One region of the Paenibacillus sp. FSL L8-0494 genome, then DNA from elsewhere that is predicted to be linked to it. Evidence: riboswitches for the same ligand, from Rfam matches in the RefSeq annotation. Region 1 holds a riboswitch; each other region holds the start of a gene.
The links. Region 1 has a riboswitch for cobalamin ahead of metE (5-methyltetrahydropteroyltriglutamate--homocysteine S-methyltransferase). Riboswitches for the same ligand answer to the same signal wherever they lie in the genome.
Positions count from the first base shown of each region.

Region 2: linked by a shared signal. The riboswitch ahead of NYE35_RS04160 (S-layer homology domain-containing protein) and the one ahead of metE (5-methyltetrahydropteroyltriglutamate--homocysteine S-methyltransferase) in region 1 are both predicted to bind cobalamin.
Region 3: linked by a shared signal. The riboswitch ahead of NYE35_RS04825 (DUF4430 domain-containing protein) and the one ahead of metE (5-methyltetrahydropteroyltriglutamate--homocysteine S-methyltransferase) in region 1 are both predicted to bind cobalamin.
Region 4: linked by a shared signal. The riboswitch ahead of NYE35_RS02720 (anaerobic ribonucleoside triphosphate reductase) and the one ahead of metE (5-methyltetrahydropteroyltriglutamate--homocysteine S-methyltransferase) in region 1 are both predicted to bind cobalamin.

Region 1 is NZ_JBBOPQ010000001.1:4,993,336-4,997,552, forward strand. Features, by position in the region: gene metE (5-methyltetrahydropteroyltriglutamate--homocysteine S-methyltransferase) at 1-1,967, opposite strand, end outside; cobalamin riboswitch at 2,121-2,326, opposite strand; gene NYE35_RS22685 (undecaprenyl-diphosphate phosphatase) at 2,426-3,286, opposite strand; gene NYE35_RS22690 (DedA family protein) at 3,337-3,960, opposite strand; gene NYE35_RS22695 (FtsX-like permease family protein) at 3,978-4,217, opposite strand, start outside.
Region 2 is NZ_JBBOPQ010000001.1:917,498-921,714, reverse strand. Features, by position in the region: gene NYE35_RS04160 (S-layer homology domain-containing protein) at 1-1,945, opposite strand, end outside; cobalamin riboswitch at 2,110-2,310, opposite strand; gene NYE35_RS04155 (cellulase family glycosylhydrolase) at 2,653-4,217, shown strand, end outside.
Region 3 is NZ_JBBOPQ010000001.1:1,086,331-1,090,547, forward strand. Features, by position in the region: gene NYE35_RS04820 (GAP1-N2 domain-containing protein) at 1-1,654, shown strand, start outside; cobalamin riboswitch at 1,782-1,984, shown strand; gene NYE35_RS04825 (DUF4430 domain-containing protein) at 2,155-4,217, shown strand, end outside.
Region 4 is NZ_JBBOPQ010000001.1:588,321-592,537, forward strand. Features, by position in the region: gene nrdG (anaerobic ribonucleoside-triphosphate reductase activating protein) at 1-41, opposite strand, end outside; gene NYE35_RS02720 (anaerobic ribonucleoside triphosphate reductase) at 38-2,023, opposite strand; cobalamin riboswitch at 2,266-2,500, opposite strand; gene NYE35_RS02725 (MTH1187 family thiamine-binding protein) at 2,879-3,187, shown strand; tRNA gene NYE35_RS02730 (tRNA-Thr) at 3,282-3,353, shown strand; gene NYE35_RS02735 (undecaprenyl-diphosphate phosphatase) at 4,077-4,217, shown strand, end outside.

The DNA.
Region 1 (4,217 bases):
TCATTAAATTCGCTATAGCACATATGCGTATGAATTTGTGTCGTAGCCTTCACATGGTTCGTGGCAACACGGAACGACTTCACTGCCCAGTTCAGGTAATGCTCACGGTCTTCTGCCTTTAGCGGAAGTCCTTCACGAATAGCCGGCTCATCCACTTGAATCATTTCGATGCCTGCATCTTCCAACGCTTTTACTTCATGGCGAAGGGCAAGAGCAATTTGATTGGCTACCTCTTCCCGGCTGAGATCATCACGTACAAATGACCAATTGAGGATAGTAACAGGGCCCGTCAACATTCCTTTAACCGGAAGCTTCGTCAACGATTGTGCATAGACGCTTTCTTTAACAGTCATAGGCTGTATAAATGCAATATCCGCGTAGATCACCGGCGGCTTAACGCAACGGGAACCGTAGGATTGAACCCAGCCATTACTAGTAAACAAGTATCCATCCAGCTTTTCTCCGAAAAACTCCACCATATCTGTACGCTCGAACTCGCCGTGGACCAGAACATCCAGACCTAGCTTTTCTTGGAAGGTAATTGCATCCGCGATCTGCTCACGAACAAATCCATCATAACGCTCCTGATTCCAGACCCCTTTACGCCATTTCAATCTCGCCTGGCGCACTTCGACTGTCTGCGGAAAGCTACCAATTGTAGTGGTTGGCAGAAGTGGAAGCTGCCATTTCTCTTGCTGCACCTTTAAGCGCTCAGCAAAAGGCAGACTGCGTTGGTCTGGTAGAGCTGCAAGTGCAAGCACTTGCTCCGCCACATCCTTACGGCCACGCTCAGGTAGTGCGCGGAACGCTGCAATAGCTTCACGACTAGCGGCCAGCGCTGCTTGAGAAGCTTCTCCTTTATCTGCGATGGCTGCTCCGAGCAGACTAAGCTCTTTAAGCTTCTCATCGGCAAAGGCTAACGCATTCTTAACTGTCGCCTTCAGCTTCACTTCACCTTGAACGGTGACTGGGACATGCAGCAGACTGCAAGAAGGCTGAAGAATAAGACGATCAAGCGGTACATGAATGCTGAGCTTTTCTACCAGTTGCAGCTTGGCGTCTAAATCGGAACGCCAAATGTTCCGTCCATCAATAATTCCGGCACCCAGCCATTTGTCCTTCGGCCAGCCAAGACGTTCGATGGAAGCCAGATTCGTTCCACCATCGTGCACAAAGTCAAGACCCAAGCCTTGAACAGGCAGCTCTAGCAGTGCCTCCAGCGGCTCAGCAGCTTCAAAATACGTCTGTAAAATAATATTCAAGCCCGGCACGGAGCCGGCAATGTCTGTGTATATCGAGTTAAGCAGTGTTAATTCTTCTTTACTTATGCCTGTAACAATCGCTGGCTCATCGATTTGTACCCAGCTTACCCCTTCTTGCTTCAGTTCCTGTAGCAGTTGAACATAGACTGGAACAAAACGTGCAGCAATCTTGGCGATATCTGCCGCTGCGTAACCTTTGGACAGCTTAAGGAAGGTATACAGACCTAAAAGTACCGGTTTACCTTCAATCCCTGCCTGCGATTTAGCAAAACGATAAGCCGCTAGAGGTTTGTTTTCAGTCAGGCGTGGTGTTTGTGTGCCGATCTCTGGAACGATATAGTGATAGTTCGTATTGAACCATTTGGTCATCTCGCAGGCAGTAGCCTCAGCATTACCACGGGCCATTGCAAAATAAAGATCAAGCCCGATGTCGCCGCCATCATACGCATACCGTGGAGGTACGATTCCAAACATAACAGCCGCATCCAACACATGATCATAAAATGTAAAATCATTTACCGGAATAAGCTCAATTCCTGCTTCTTGCTGGGTCTTCAAATGCTGCAGCTGGATTGCTGCCATTTCGGAGCGGAATTGCTCCTCATTTATTTTCCCCTGCCAGAATGCCTCCAGTGCCTTTTTCCATTCGCGGTTCTTTCCGATTCTCGGATATCCAAGATTGCTTACTTTTACCTTATTCGTCATTTCGATACACTCCCTCTTCAATCTCTTATTTCAAACTCCAAAACTACTTGCTTTCCTATAAAAAAGAGCGCCCTTCCCTAAAAAAGTCAAAGGGAAAGACGCCCATGATATACCCATGGTACGTCTAACACCTCCCTATCTTCCGTAGGTGAAGCAGTGCTGTTGAAACAGGCAGGTCTCCTGGCTAGCGGCGTCAACATCTTGAGCAGTCTTCCCAGCAGTAGTAAATTGCCAGTGACCTCTGTTGCTCGAGATTCTTCCGTTACAGTGGCGGGACCGCATCGGCTTCGAACCGAATTTCCCTATTAAGCCTACCGAATTACTATTTTCCGGTCAGCACCTGTCTCCGATATCATTCATCATTTGAGTGTCTTAATCTGATGTCATCATACGTGAAAGCCCCAGCAATCTGCAATAGATTACTGGGGCTTCTGTTATATCGATTCCTTATAACGGACTTAGAAAAATACGAAATATACTACAGCAGCAAGAATTATACGGTATATAGCAAACGGTAAGAGCTTGATACGATTGATCAGTTTTAAGAAGAAACGCATCGATAACAGCGCAAATAGGAAGGCACTAATAAAGCCTGCAATAAAAAACGGCAGCGCGTCCATGGTGAAATATTGCCAGTTCTTCATCAGTGACAACAGACTGGCACCTGCCATGATGGGTACTGCCATAATAAACGTAAAATCAGCAGCGGCACGATGGCTCATCCCGAGGATTACGCCACCAGAAATCGTCGAGCCCGAGCGTGAAAATCCAGGCCATAACGAAAAACACTGTACAAGACCTACACCAAGTGCCTGTTTGTATGTAATCTGATCTACACTCTCAGTTCTGATCTTCTTCGGCCCAAACAGATCCGCAATAATCATTAATATAGCCCCGATCACTAGACCAATTAACACCGTTGAGGTAGAGAATAAATGCTCATCAATATAATCATTAAACAGAACACCTAACACACCTGCAGGCACTAACCCTACCAGAACCTGTGTCAGCTTGAGGTGCCCCCCCTGCTCTAACTGCGGTAGCTTCTCTGTTACAGGGTCCAACTGCTTACGGCTGAAACGCCTTAAGCCCAACAGATCAATGAATCGATTTCTAAAAATCACAACAACCGCTAATATAGAACCCAGTTGAATAACTATTTTGAAGGTATTTGCCGTATATTGTCCAAATAACTCCTGTGATTTCAGCCACATATCATCAACAATAATCATATGACCCGTGGAGGATACTGGAGCAAATTCGGTTAAACCTTCAACAAGCCCCAAAATAATGGCTTTAATAATCGTTAATAGCTCCATGTGTTTCCCTCCTTTTCAATAGTCATTTCTATTATCAGTCCACTACCCGCTTAGCCCTCAGTGTTCATTCTCCGGCTGCGTTTGCGGAAGTACAGAAACCCAAGAATAACTAATCCACCAGCAATTAGTACATAGACTACATTGGAGTACACGTCCATGTACATAGCAATGTCTTCCCAGGATTCTCCTAAAGCCGCGCCAATAAGCACAAGCAGCAAATTCCATCCCAATGTGCCAATCGTTGTGAAGATCATAAATACTCCAAATTTCATGCCCGACATTCCCGCCGGAATCGAAATCAGACTGCGGACCAGCGGAACCATCCGACAAAACAATACAGTCCAGTAGCCATATTTATCAAACCAGGCGTCAGCCTTGTGGATATCTTTTTTAGTGACGCGAATTAGGCCCCCCCAGCGTTCAACCAGTTTCTCTAACCGGCTCACATCCAATAATCGGCCAATATAATAGAGAATTACTGCACCCAGTAGTGATCCAGCCGTGGCAGCAATGATTACACCAGGGATCGTTAAGCTCGTCGTAGTGGTCATAAATCCTCCAAAGGGCAGGATCACTTCTGAAGGAATTGGTGGAAATATATTTTCAAAGGCCAGCATCAGAAAAATACCGAAGTAACCAAACTGCTCCATAAAATCTGTAATCCATGCTTGCATCTTGTTACCCCCATTTCTCATATCAAGTTCTTCTTCAGGTTGCGTAAATAGCGGCTGCGAATAAAAAAGAAGTATAGTCCTTGAGCAGCCAAATATCCGAGTAACACCGCGCCTGTCTCCGTTGCGATAGATAAGTAGAACAACCGTTGAAGCGCAATAAAGGCAAACACACTGTGTAAAATAGCTATTCCGACCGGCACAAAAAACAACAAAGACAGCTGAATCGTAACTATTCGATTGAGTTCTTTATCCGTAAG
Region 2 (4,217 bases), 4.1 Mb from region 1:
GTTGTTCTAATTGCACATCATTCATATCAAAGAGACGGCTGCTATGATTGATCAGACGATCATAAGACACAAGTGCATACGTACCTTGGTCCGTTGCCATATTGTCCACTTTGCCTGTGAGGATATGCTTAAATCCACCCTCAGGTGCAGCAAAGCTAAGTAATGCATCAATAAGCGAATTTCCACTTTTAACAAATCTAGCGTCCGTGTGCGGATCTACACCTACACCAGTTAAGGCTACAATTACCTGCGAGATACTCTCGCTGCTAGTGCTTCCCCAGCTTGTAAATCCGCCTTGATTGTTTTGGTTATCGGACAGCCATTGGATGGCCCGATCCACGGCAGTTTTTACATCATCACGGGATGCATAATAAGGTGCAAGAGCTTGCATCGCCATCGCAGTCATATCGACATCTGCTTTGGTTACGCCTAATGCCCAGCCACCAGCTTCTGCTGTACCTTTTTTAACCTCTTTATCTAAAATGTACTGAACTAGTTTTTCTCTTGTGGTCTGTTCTGTAATTCCTTCAACTACAGGGATCTCATAGTTATGGCTATCTAGCGCAATCAGAGCAAAAATCGGACCATTATTGCCTTGCTTTTGGATATATTGATAATCAGCGAGTGCTTTTCTCAGATCATATCCCGCAACATTTGTGATATCTTTTCCGATAGAGGTAAGCCCTAGAATCGCTCTGGAATTCTCTGTGCTTTTATTGGCGTCGAGTTTTCCATCCTCTTTAATGATCGATGCTATTTTCGTCGCTACATTGTTGTAATAAAGATCGTAATAACCGTTAGGTACTGTATAGTTCGCCCGTGCCAGAGAAAGGATCGACCATTCTCCACTACCTGTACCAAACGACGGATTCTTTACAGTGTTTAGAATATAGGCAAGGCTTTTATCTAACTGTTGTTTGACGGCAACTGTAGTTTCCAGTTTGTAAGTAACTTGATAAGTTACATTTGTTTTGTTTCCAGCTCCGTCAAGAGCCGTTACAGTAATTGCATTACTGCCTGAATTCAGAGAAGCTTTGTACTCCCCATTCGCAGGTGATAAAGTAACACCATTCAGCTTCACTTCTGGAATGATGTCACTATATACATTGTCTGTGACAGCTACTTTGAAGCTTATTTCTTTATTGGATACTTCCTGTTTATCTTGTATGCCACTTACTGTAATAACAGGGGGTTCTATGTCTAATGCATGGTTAAGCCCTACAAGTGCATGATCTACACTTATTTGAGAGCTTGCCATATTTTCGAGCACGGAATAGGCTTGATAAACTGCCGATTGTACTACTGGTCTGTCCAAAATAGTTTCTTTATTAGGGTCACTGTTAATCTCGGCGATTTCCGCAGTTAAAGCATCCTTATTGGCAAGTTGAACTGGGATTTCTCCCCAGCCACCAAGATCAGAACCATAGCCATAAGTGGTGAACTGAGTTCGAATGATATCACCGTCTTGAGGCTTATAATCGGTCATCCCAAACGGAGGAAACACATTATTTACTGCATACATCCAACCCGACATGGAAGTATAGTCAAACTGACTTAACCACTCTGGGTCTGCTTTAGTGCCGACTGTATTCCCATCAGCTGAAATCATATCTAAAATATATTGTGGAATATTGACTTCGCTTCTGCCACTATCTTTAACTTCTGATAAATAAAAACCACTATCTATATTTCCTAAATATCTATAATTCCCATCTCCTAGCGCACGTGTTATTAAAGATGCGCCATTATCGCCTTCATAAATCGGAACTTTAATAGGTTCCTTAATATACCCTTGGCCTACGGTGAATTTCTCTACGGCTACAGTTACGTACCCTTTAAGAGTAGAGCTTGCTCCATTTGCTTGAGCCGGGATAACACTTGTAGAGAATGTCGTGATAAATACAGCTACAATGAGTAACCACGCTAAAAACTTATTTTTCTTCATTTTTCCATAACCCTTCCCTTCATACCTATGATAAAAAAACAGAATAAACTTTCTTATAACCACAAAAAAACCACTCAACATAAACGTCAAGAGGTTAAGATAGTGAACCACAATACTAGCTGGCAAACACTATTCAAGCACCTCTCTATCGATCGTAGAGTTTGATGGTGTAACAGAAAAAGGCAGATATTCTGGCTCAAGTATCATCACCCTTACTGCCTTCCCAGTTTCCCAGTGGCATTTTGCAAGGACTCCTCTTTCACAGCGGCGGGACCGCGCGGGATTCACACCCGCTTTCCATTTAACCAATCTATGATTGTACTTCCGCAACATTCATAGTTGGCACCTATTTCTAATTTTAAATTTTCATGCTTCATCATATCTAATATATATGCTTTTGTCATGTTATATTTCTTTTTTGTATAACGGGCAGCTAGAGATAATCCTATTGAATAACCAATTTCTACGAGTAGGGATATTTAAATAATTTCTTTATCCAACTGTGGGGAAAATTAATTTAAATCACTAATTCTTATATGAATTTGCCACAAATTAGTAAGGTACTCGCTGAGTGAATTCTATGTTAGGGTATATTCAGAAAGCGTTTACAAAAATAACAGTGGAGGTGTTCGTGTTCATCTAACCACCAAGTACAGCGTCAAAGCCAGGTCCAAGCATCCTAAATTTATCTCACAAAGGAGAATTCAATGACTACGCGAATCCAGAAATCCTTCTTATCATTGACACTTGTCACCGCTCTTCTGCTCTCTCTGTTCTCATCCATGGCTGCAGCTGCAACTAAGGATGAGCAACAAGCTAAGGCAGCGCCAAAGAGTAAGATCCAATCCTATGTAGACGAAATGCAGCCCGGATGGAACCTCGGTAATACTTTAGATGCTACAGGTGAGGACGAAACCTCCTGGGGCAATCCTCGTGTGACCCAAGAACTTATTAAAAAGATCGCCGCTCAAGGCTATAAAAGTATTCGGATTCCTGTGACCTGGGATACTCACATGGGTGCGGCACCAGACTATACCCTAGAAAAAGCCTACCTCGACCGTGTGGAAGAAGTTGTCGGCTGGGCACTGGACGCCAAGCTTTATGTCATGATTAATGTCCATCATGATTCCTGGCTATGGGTAAGCCATATGGAAGAAAAACACGATGAAACGCTGGCGCGTTATAATGCAGCCTGGACTCAAATTGCCGATCGCTTTAAGGACAAATCAGATAAGCTGATGTTCGAGAGCATAAATGAGCCTCGGTTCACCGATGGTGGAAGCACAGACGAAGCAAAAATGGAGCAAATGCTTACTGAACTCAATAACTCCTTCTATCAGATCGTGCGGAAATCCGGTGGGAAAAACAACCTCCGCCCACTTGTATTGCCTTCATTAGAGTCTTCACCTACACAAACAAGAATGGATCATCTCTATAAGACGATTACGGCTCTAAACGATCCGAATATTATTGCGACCGTTCACTTCTATGGCTTCTGGCCTTTTAGTGTGAACATTGCCGGCTACACCACATTTGAAAAAGATACAAAAAACGATATCACTCAAACTTTTGATAACGTTTACAATACATTTGTAGCTAAAGGCATCCCTGTCATCGTCGGCGAATTTGGTTTATTAGGTTTCGATAAAGACACAGGTGTGATTGAACAGGGCGAGAAGCTTAAATTCTTCGAGTATCTGACTTATTATTTGAAAGAAAAGAAAATGACTTCCATGCTCTGGGATAACGGGCAGCATTTCAACCGTAAAACTTATAAGTGGTCTGATCCTGAACTCCACAATGTATTAATGTCTGGTCTGAAGGAGCGTTCCTCCAGCACCGAAAGCGATTTGGTCTACCTAAAAAAAGGTGCACAAATCAAAGATACCAAGGTTAAGCTAAACCTGAACGGCAATAAGCTAACCACCATTAGTGCCAACGGAAAATATCTGACCAAAGGTAAAGATTACACATTAAATGGTGAGGAGCTCATCCTCAAAGCCAGCCAACTCAAAAAGCTCACAGCTTCCCAAAAATACGGTGAAAATGCCGTGCTGACTCTGAAATTCAACAAGGGTGTTGCGTGGAGACTTAAGGTGATTGTGTATGACACAGCTAAATTAAGCGATGCAAAAGGCACGACTGAATCCTTTGCCATTCCGACCACCTTTAATGGTAACCAGCTTGCCACAATGGAAGCTGTATATACCGCTGGTGGCAATGCAGGTCCGCAGGACTGGACTCCATTTAAGGAATTCGGCAATACCTTCTC
Region 3 (4,217 bases), 3.9 Mb from region 1:
CGTGATGTCTGAAACATATTTCCGTAAGCAGCTACTTGAGCCTTATATGGAATCAAGACTAGCTGCGGCGTCCAGATCTGCGGATATACTGAGCTTTGTACTCCATTGGGGGCGGTTCCTGCCAGTGGCGTTAGAGCAGTCTTTTGCTCAAAATGCTGTGAAGGATTATTTGCTTGAAAAGCTCCAGCTGGAACATGATCCGGTGGCTTCTGTAGCGGAAATTCATGAAATTGTAGATAAGGCAGAAAAAGATCGCCGCAAAGGAACAGGAGTTGCTCCTAAGGCACTCTCCCTAATGCAGGATCTTGCTGCTTCAGCAGATAGATTCTTACTGAACCGCTTATCGCTTTCCGATATGACGCAGGAGGAGCTTCTGGAGGTAGTTTTTTTACGGTATGGTAATGTTGTCGATTGGCAGCCGCCACTGGATAGGATTAGCAAGCAGAAAGAGAATGCGCTGCGTGCAGCATACCGCTGGTTTGGTGAAGAGAAGCCGAATGAAGAGATTTTTACAGGATTGTCTCCGCAGGAACTAGACGATGTGCAGCTACTGGGTCGTCGTTTGCTAAAAGAGGCGCGTGTTCTGGAACCCTTTGAACGGCTTCCGCTAGCCTTCTACTATACAACTCAGCGTGAAGGGGGTCCGCTGGATTACGATGCGCTTCTGGAGCTGCTAAAGCGTAAAGCCGGTTCCGACAAAGAAATCATCTATCGGTTTTTTGCTTGGTCGCAAGGCAATCCTTTATTTACGGTTTCGAATAAAAAGCTGCAACCGGGTTACCGCAAAGCGATTCTGAAGTATTTCCTGAGCAGTGATCGTGAAGCGTTCAAGAATCGGGAATTCCGAAAGAACTATGTCGCGGCAGCTCGGCCTGCTCTGCAAAATGTGTACAATGAAGCCCGCTCCCAACTGGCTTCCCCGCTGGCGCGCTGGATCAGCCGCAGCCGATTTCGACTCTTAATCTCCGGCTCCATTACGGGTATTCTGGTGATTATTGCAATTATCGTATTCAGTATGCTGCGTCCGGATGATACGAAGACGGCTCTGCCGGGGACAAGCCCTGAGCCGACCCCTGTTCAGAGTGCAGGCAATGTGCTGCCTCCGGCTTCAGTATACTTGAAGGATCAGAGCGACGAAGGAGATAAGGGGAGCAGCATATTGGTGTTCACCTTCGCAAGTGCAGATGACTGTGTGCAGTTTCAACCGACTGAGATTAGTTCAATGTCTTCGTCTACAGAGATAGATAAAAGCTTTAAGGTCGCTGCTACGAATGGCACTTGTCCAGTGCCGTCAACGGATGGGACGGATGAGGGAAACGCCGCTGACGATTCAGATGCCGCTGGCACTACTGGAGGAACAGCAGAAGGTGCAGATGCTACTAACGCAGTAGCTGATGCTTCTCCGTCTCCTACGCCTTCCTCTGATACTGAGGACAGCACTGGGTTGCCTTCCGCAACAGCTGTGACTGAAGGTGAACAACCATCATATCAGGTTGAGGTTACATTGGAGCCTGGAGCGACAATTCTAGAGAAAAGTATGATTAAAGCCGGAAGATTTACATTGATCGTAGATCCCGACCCTAATATTCCACCAGCTTCTGATTCAAGTGCTGAACCTTCCCCAACTGCAAGTCCGGAAGGAACAGCCGAATAACAAGCTTTCTGAACAGCAATACCTACCGGCAGGTGGCGTATTGCTGTTCATTTTTTTGCTGCCCTTACTAAGCTTTTCTATAGACATGCTATGTATTAATAGATATGATTATGGATGTCAAAATAAGATACTACATACTGGAAAAGGTGCAGACTCTATCAATCTAGTCGTCTGCTTAAAAGGGAAGTCCGGTGCAAGAGTCCGGCGCGGTCCCGCCACTGTATGTGCGGAGCGTTTCTTCTATAAGCCACTGCCCTGAAGGTAGGGTGGGAAGGTGAAGAACAGCGATGAAGCATTAGCCAGGAGACCTGCCTTTTTTGTGAGCGTTTCTATTCTTCGTGGGGTAAGAATGTGGAACATATACAGATGGACTATCGGCAGGAAGCAAGCGCCGCAGCCTCGATTTGTAATCTTCCCTGACCGCCCTCCAAAGGGGCGGTCTTTATGTTATGCGTCTTATTCCCAGCAGTACCCATTCTTATTCAGAAAGAGGTTAAACAATGAAGAAAATCATGTCTTCCAAGTTTGTAGCACTTGGGCTGGCCTTATTCGTGGTCATTTCAATTCTAGGAACATCTCTTGTTCCGGCAGGACAAATATTTGCAGAAGCGAGCGCTGGCTCTGGTCTGGAAGCAACTGTTGCGGAACGGATTAATGTTGCGGATGCGACTTATGCGGCTGCAGAATATCTCTTGAAAGGTGGCGTGCAATCTGATTGGCAAGCCATTGGATTAGCGCAAGCAGGGTACAAGCTGCCAGCTAGTTACCATTCAGAGCTTGAGAAAAAAGTAAAAGAGGCAGCTGGGAATTTTGCCAATGTCACCGATTATGCTCGAATCGTGCTCGCAGTGAGAGCGATTGGTGCAGATCCTACTAGCTTTGCTGGTAATGGATCAACTCCCGGCTATAATCTGATTGAGAAAATTTATAATAATAGGAAGCTCGGTGAACAGACGCTTAATAATCCGGTATATGCTTTACTTGCGCTGGATTCTGGTAAATATAATATTCCAAGTGACGCGAAATGGACGGTGGATAAGCTTCTTACGGAGATTCTCTCCAAACAAAATCCGGATGGGGGCTTTGCACTAACCTCAGGCACAAGTGAGCCTGATATGACAGCGATAACCTTGACGGCTCTGGCGGCACATAAAAATAATCCCGAAGCCTACTTAGCAGGGCTACAAGCCGTATCCTGGTTATCCGCAGCTCAAGATACCCATGGGGGTTACGGTGACAGTGTTGAAAGTAGCGCACAAGCAATCCTTGGACTCACATCCTTCGGAGTTGATCCTAGTGGATTAGAATACACCAAAAACAATGTGGATCTAATGGAGAACCTGCTTAGCTATCGTCTAGCTGATGGTAGCTTCACCCATAGCCGTGGTGGAAGCAGTAATGTTCTGGCGACAGAGCAAGGGCTTCAGGCGCTGGTTGCCTATAATTTGCTGTATAAAGGAAGCAACAGTAAGCTATACGATTTTTCCAAATCCTCCATTCAGAGCTCACTCATCTACGCTCCTGTAACGATTGAGGGACCACGGGCCACGTTGGCACAAGGGTACGCCTATGCTGGCAACGCACTTGGAGCGTTAGAGAAGCTGGCGCTTCAAACGAACTTGCCGATCACGAATCCTTCGGGCAGTTATGTGACTGGCATCGGAAGTATTGCTGCTGGAAGCTTTGGTGGTTATGACGGATGGATGTATGTTGTATCACGTGACGGAAAATGGATTAATCCCGATGTAGGCATGAGTGATTTTGTACTTAAAGATTCAGATCAGGTACTGGTTTATTATGCCGGAGATGACACTAAGCTTGTGGATTCCGTTACGCTTTCCAAAGCAAATCTTAAAGAGGGCGATTCTTTTAACGTCATTGTAACTAGTAAGACGTGGAAATGGGACGCTGCTACGAACACTTCCTCTCCTGTAACTGCAAAAGCTGCGGGTGTTCAGGTCCAAATTGGAGCTCAGACGGTAACGACGAATGCTAAAGGTGAGGCCGTATTCTCAGGAAATGTGCCCGCAGGTGACTATACACTGACTGTAACTGGCTACCGTGAAGGCAAAGCCCCAACGATTGCTAAATATACAAAAGCTATAAAGGTAATTTCTAAGAATGTAACAGCTTCTCTTACCGTTGAAGGCCCGGAAGGATTGATTAGTGAAGGGACTTTAAAAGCCTCCAATGCTCTTGAAGCGTTGCAGCAACTAGGGTCTACCGATGATTTTAAAGTAGATATCACCAAATCGTCTTATGGCAACTTTGTATCAGGTATCCATGGAGTTTCGCAAGGTACTTACGACGGATGGTGGAGCTTCGTAGTATCACGCGGCGGGGAGTGGATATATCCAAGTGTGGGTATGGATGCGTTCGAACTACAGGAATCCGATCGTGTGCTTGTCTATTATGCAGGTGAAAATACACAGGTTATAGATTCTGTGGCGCTTTCCCCAACGCAGCCAAAAGCTGATGAAGTTTTTACCGTAAAGGTTTCCCAGAAAAAGTGGGTGTGGAATCAGGACAGCTTCACTTCTGATCCGGTTACCTCACCAGCTGC
Region 4 (4,217 bases), 4.4 Mb from region 1:
CCCTCGTTAATCGACTCCGGATAGTAACCGCAAATATTCATAGATGCTTAACGCGATCCCGTACTTCAGCTTGTTTGGCGGCATTAAAGCGGGTCTGATAGTCGCCGGTTAAATAACCTGTAACTCTGCGCAAACGGCGGATGTGCACGTCATTCTCATGTGCGTTGCAGGAAGGACAGTTTGTCCCAATTACGCCTTCGTATCCACAGCTGGAGCAGCGGTCAATCGGATGGTTAATGCTGAAATAGCTGACCTGTTGTTCGAGCGCATATTTAATGATTTTGATAAAAGCCGATGGGTTGTTGCGGGCATTGCCGTTTAATTCGACATAAGAAATAGCCCCGGCATTGCAATATTCATGGAAAGGAGCTTCCAAGCTGATCTTCTGAGCAGCACCCAGATCGAAGTATACAGGGATGTGAAAAGAGTTCGTATAATATTCACGGTCGGTTACGCCCGGAATGGAACCCAGTACCTTGCGGTCAACTTTTGTGAATTTACCGGACAAACCTTCTGCTGGAGTTGCGAACAGAGTGATGTTGAGATCCAGTTCCTCACTTTTCCGATCGCAATAGTCCCGCATATGACGCACAATAGCCAGCGCCTTGGCATGAACTTCCATATCCTCGCCATGGTGTTTGCCGTACATAGCTTTCATACATTCCGCCATACCGATGAAGCCAAGAGACAGACTGCCATGCTTTAGCAGATCGCCTACAGTGTCATCAGGTGCAAGATGCTCGCCGCCTTCCCAGACGCCTTCTCGCATCATGAAATCGGAAGCTTTAGCTTTTTGTGCGGTTTGAATGTGGAACCGATGAAGAAGTCCTTCCAGCGCAATATCCATATAATGATTTAGATCTTCATAGAAGCCAGCTTCGTCTGCGATGGTACGTCTGCCTGTTACTGTGCCGTGTGCCAGACCTAGCCGAACCAGATTCAGTGTATTAAAGGAAAGGTTGCCCTTTCCAGAGCAATGATTACGACCAAAACGGTCACCGAGCACTCGGGTTCGGCAGCCCATTGTAGCGAACTCCGTATCAGGATCACTTGGATCATAATACTGCAAGTTGAGCGGAGCGTCCAGATTAGCGAAGTTTGGATATAGTCTGCGCGCAGAACATTCAGCCGCTTTTAGGAACAGTTCATAGTTAGGATCGCCTTGTTGTTGATTGATTCCTTGCTTGCATTTGAAGATTTGAATCGGGAACACTGGTGTTTCTCCGCTGCCAAGTCCGTTCATAGTTGCGGTTAGCAGAGAACTGATCACAAGCTGACCTTCTGGTGAAGTACAAGTACCGTAGTTGATGCTGGTAAACGGTATTTGTCCACCGGATCGGCTGGACATGGTATTCAGATTATGTACCATACTTTCAGCCGCTTGCAGGGTTTCGATTTCGGTTTCCTTTAGTGCAAAACGGAACGCTCTTGGATATAACTCCGCCAGATCGGTCCGGCTCATCGTAATCTCGCCCAAAGATTCATCAGCTTGTCCTTCTTCAAAATAATCCAGACCCTTGCGGAACAGCTTGGCGAAGGATTTGGTTACATAAGGTGCCAGATCATAGTCGAGTTTATTGGCGGATACACCACCATATTGAGCATTTTGCTGGGATTGGAAAATAATCGCTACCAGAGACATAGCAGTCATTATTGAGTTCGGAGGACGAACGCTGCCGTTGCCGGTATTGAAACCTTCACGGAGAAGTTTATCAAACGGGATAAAAATACAGTTCGTCGTTCCAATCGCGTATTGATCCAGATCATGCACATAGACGACATTGTCATCAATAGCCTGCACTAGCTGCGGCGGCATCGTAAAATTGCGGGCGTACCATTTTGAATATTCACTGCCGAACTTGCTCATTTTACCGGAGAAACTCTCTCCATTCAAATTGGCATTCTCGCGCAATAGGTCCATATCCCGACTGTCGATAATATCCCGGCCTAAATCAATGAGCTCTTCTAAAAGAACTTCCCGTGCATTTTCTACTCCATTAAATTGTCTCTCCAACAACGTCATTGTACAGCTCTCCTCTCAGTATAAAAGAAAAACATCTATCATCAAATCCATATATCCATAGGAAGTTGGACTGCCATAAGCAGTCGTATATTTGTTCTGATTACATAAAAAAAGCATCCCCTACCCGAGGATGGCAGAAAATGCCCGATGCGTTATGTAAATATCCACACGGATATTTGCAGAGGTCTCTACGTAGATGACCGCATGCGGACACCATCCCTGTTCCTCGCAGGCATCAATAGTTGGTGTCGTCGAAACAGGTAGGTCTCCTGGCTTCCGTGGGATCTCTCGGCGCCTTCCCAAGGGTGTTCCTAACCCTCAGTGGCATCTGCCGGGAGATGTGGATTCTCAAGCTTCCCAGAAGCTTAAGAAGGCCATCCGGTTACAGTGGCGGGACCGCAGCGGATTCTCACCGCGCTTCCCTATTAAGCTCTAAATCCGGTTAAGGATCAAAGCGCCTGTCTCCACTATATTTTGTTGTCGTTAGATAAAAATAACCCAAGATGTTGTGTTTGTAAACAGTTTTTTAGAAAACCCGCGCGGGGAGCGGGTTCTTTAAAAGTACTCCACAAATGATCCACAGGCTGTCCATAAGTAATCCACAATTGATCCACAGGGAGATGCGAAATGATTCATAAATTGTCCGAAAAGATGCCACAAAGAGTCCATAAATATAGTGCAGATGACCCTAGAATTTGCGCATGAGAAAATACTCTTAGCCCAAAGTCATATTTTGGAGTAATCAGAAGAAATAGAAGAGATAAGGGAGGATAATCTTGCTTAGTTTGTGACAGAGCGGTGGAATTGTTACAATGGAAGAAGATAGGTACTATAAAATTTCGAGGAGGTATTCTCATGCCTATTGCTGAAGTTACAGTTATTCCAATTGGAACAGGCAGTACCAGTCTTAGCAGCTATGTTGCGGATATGCAGCGGGTGCTGAAGACAGTAGAAGGGATTACATATGAACTTACGTCCATGGGGACGATCATCGAAGGGCCTCTGCAACGCATTTTTGCCGCGGTAGAAGCTTTGCATGAGTCTCCTTTTGCCGCAGGTGCAGAACGTGTCTCTACCTCACTTAAAATAGACGACCGCCGCGATAAACCCTCCACTAGCCGTGGAAAGTTAGAGTCTGTGGAGCGTAAGCTACAGGTAGATTAGCAGTTTAGGAGGGCGGAAAACAGGGAGAAATAGGCTTGCGTTTCTGGCTGAAAGTTGTATAATATTTTTTGTTTGACAGAAAAATCAGCCTTAAGCTGGTGTAGCTCAGGGGTAGAGCAACGCACTCGTAATGCGTAGGCCGGGGGTTCAATTCCCTTCACCAGCATCCCAAAAAACCATATGTGGCGCGGATTTCCGAGGGTTCGGGACCGCGTCATTTTTCATTGAATCCCCTGACTTCTACCATTCTTCTAAAAGATAAGACATGGCGAAATCGCTAATGAAAACGGTATGACTAGTGGTCACTGTCGAGCAGATGGAAGGTGTGTCGCAAGCTGACAGCAGTCAGAATGAAGGATGGTGGAGGAGGAGCAGCATAAGCTGCTTTTCTCTTGCGGGGGCAGATTGGTTAGATGGTAATTACTATAAAAATAAAAAAAGACACCACAAGGTGTCTTAGTACAGATACTTTTCGCTCGAATTTCACGAGCTCGTCAGTGAACTGAGTTCATAAGCAAGACTGGCTACGGCTAACAGATGAAGAGATAAAGTAATATCAATGTTAAAATGTGCGGTAATATTAATTTTCATAGATAACCACGCTCCTAAAGTATAAATACACATAAAGAAAACTTTATAAAGCGCTTGGCCTGCCATCATCAGTGCCAGGTAGCCATCCTGTACAGACGCCTTAGCGTTTCGACAGTAACATTATACTTAATGTTTTGTGTTTTGCAAACCAAAGCCCCCTTAAGACTGAAATAATGAGCAATGTGACAATTATGTCATTCTGAATTGAATATTGTTAGGTTAATCGATGGGGAAGTTTACGTGTCTCCCTTATACTGGAAATTAAATGATTTTATTTCCGAAAGGGGACAATCCACTGATGACTGACGTAATTAAAGCAATAATACTTGGCATAATAGAGGGCTTAACTGAATTTTTACCAGTATCATCTACTGGACACCTTATTTTAGCAGGCGATTTGCTTAGCTTTGAGGGAGATGCTGCAATAACTTTTAAAATT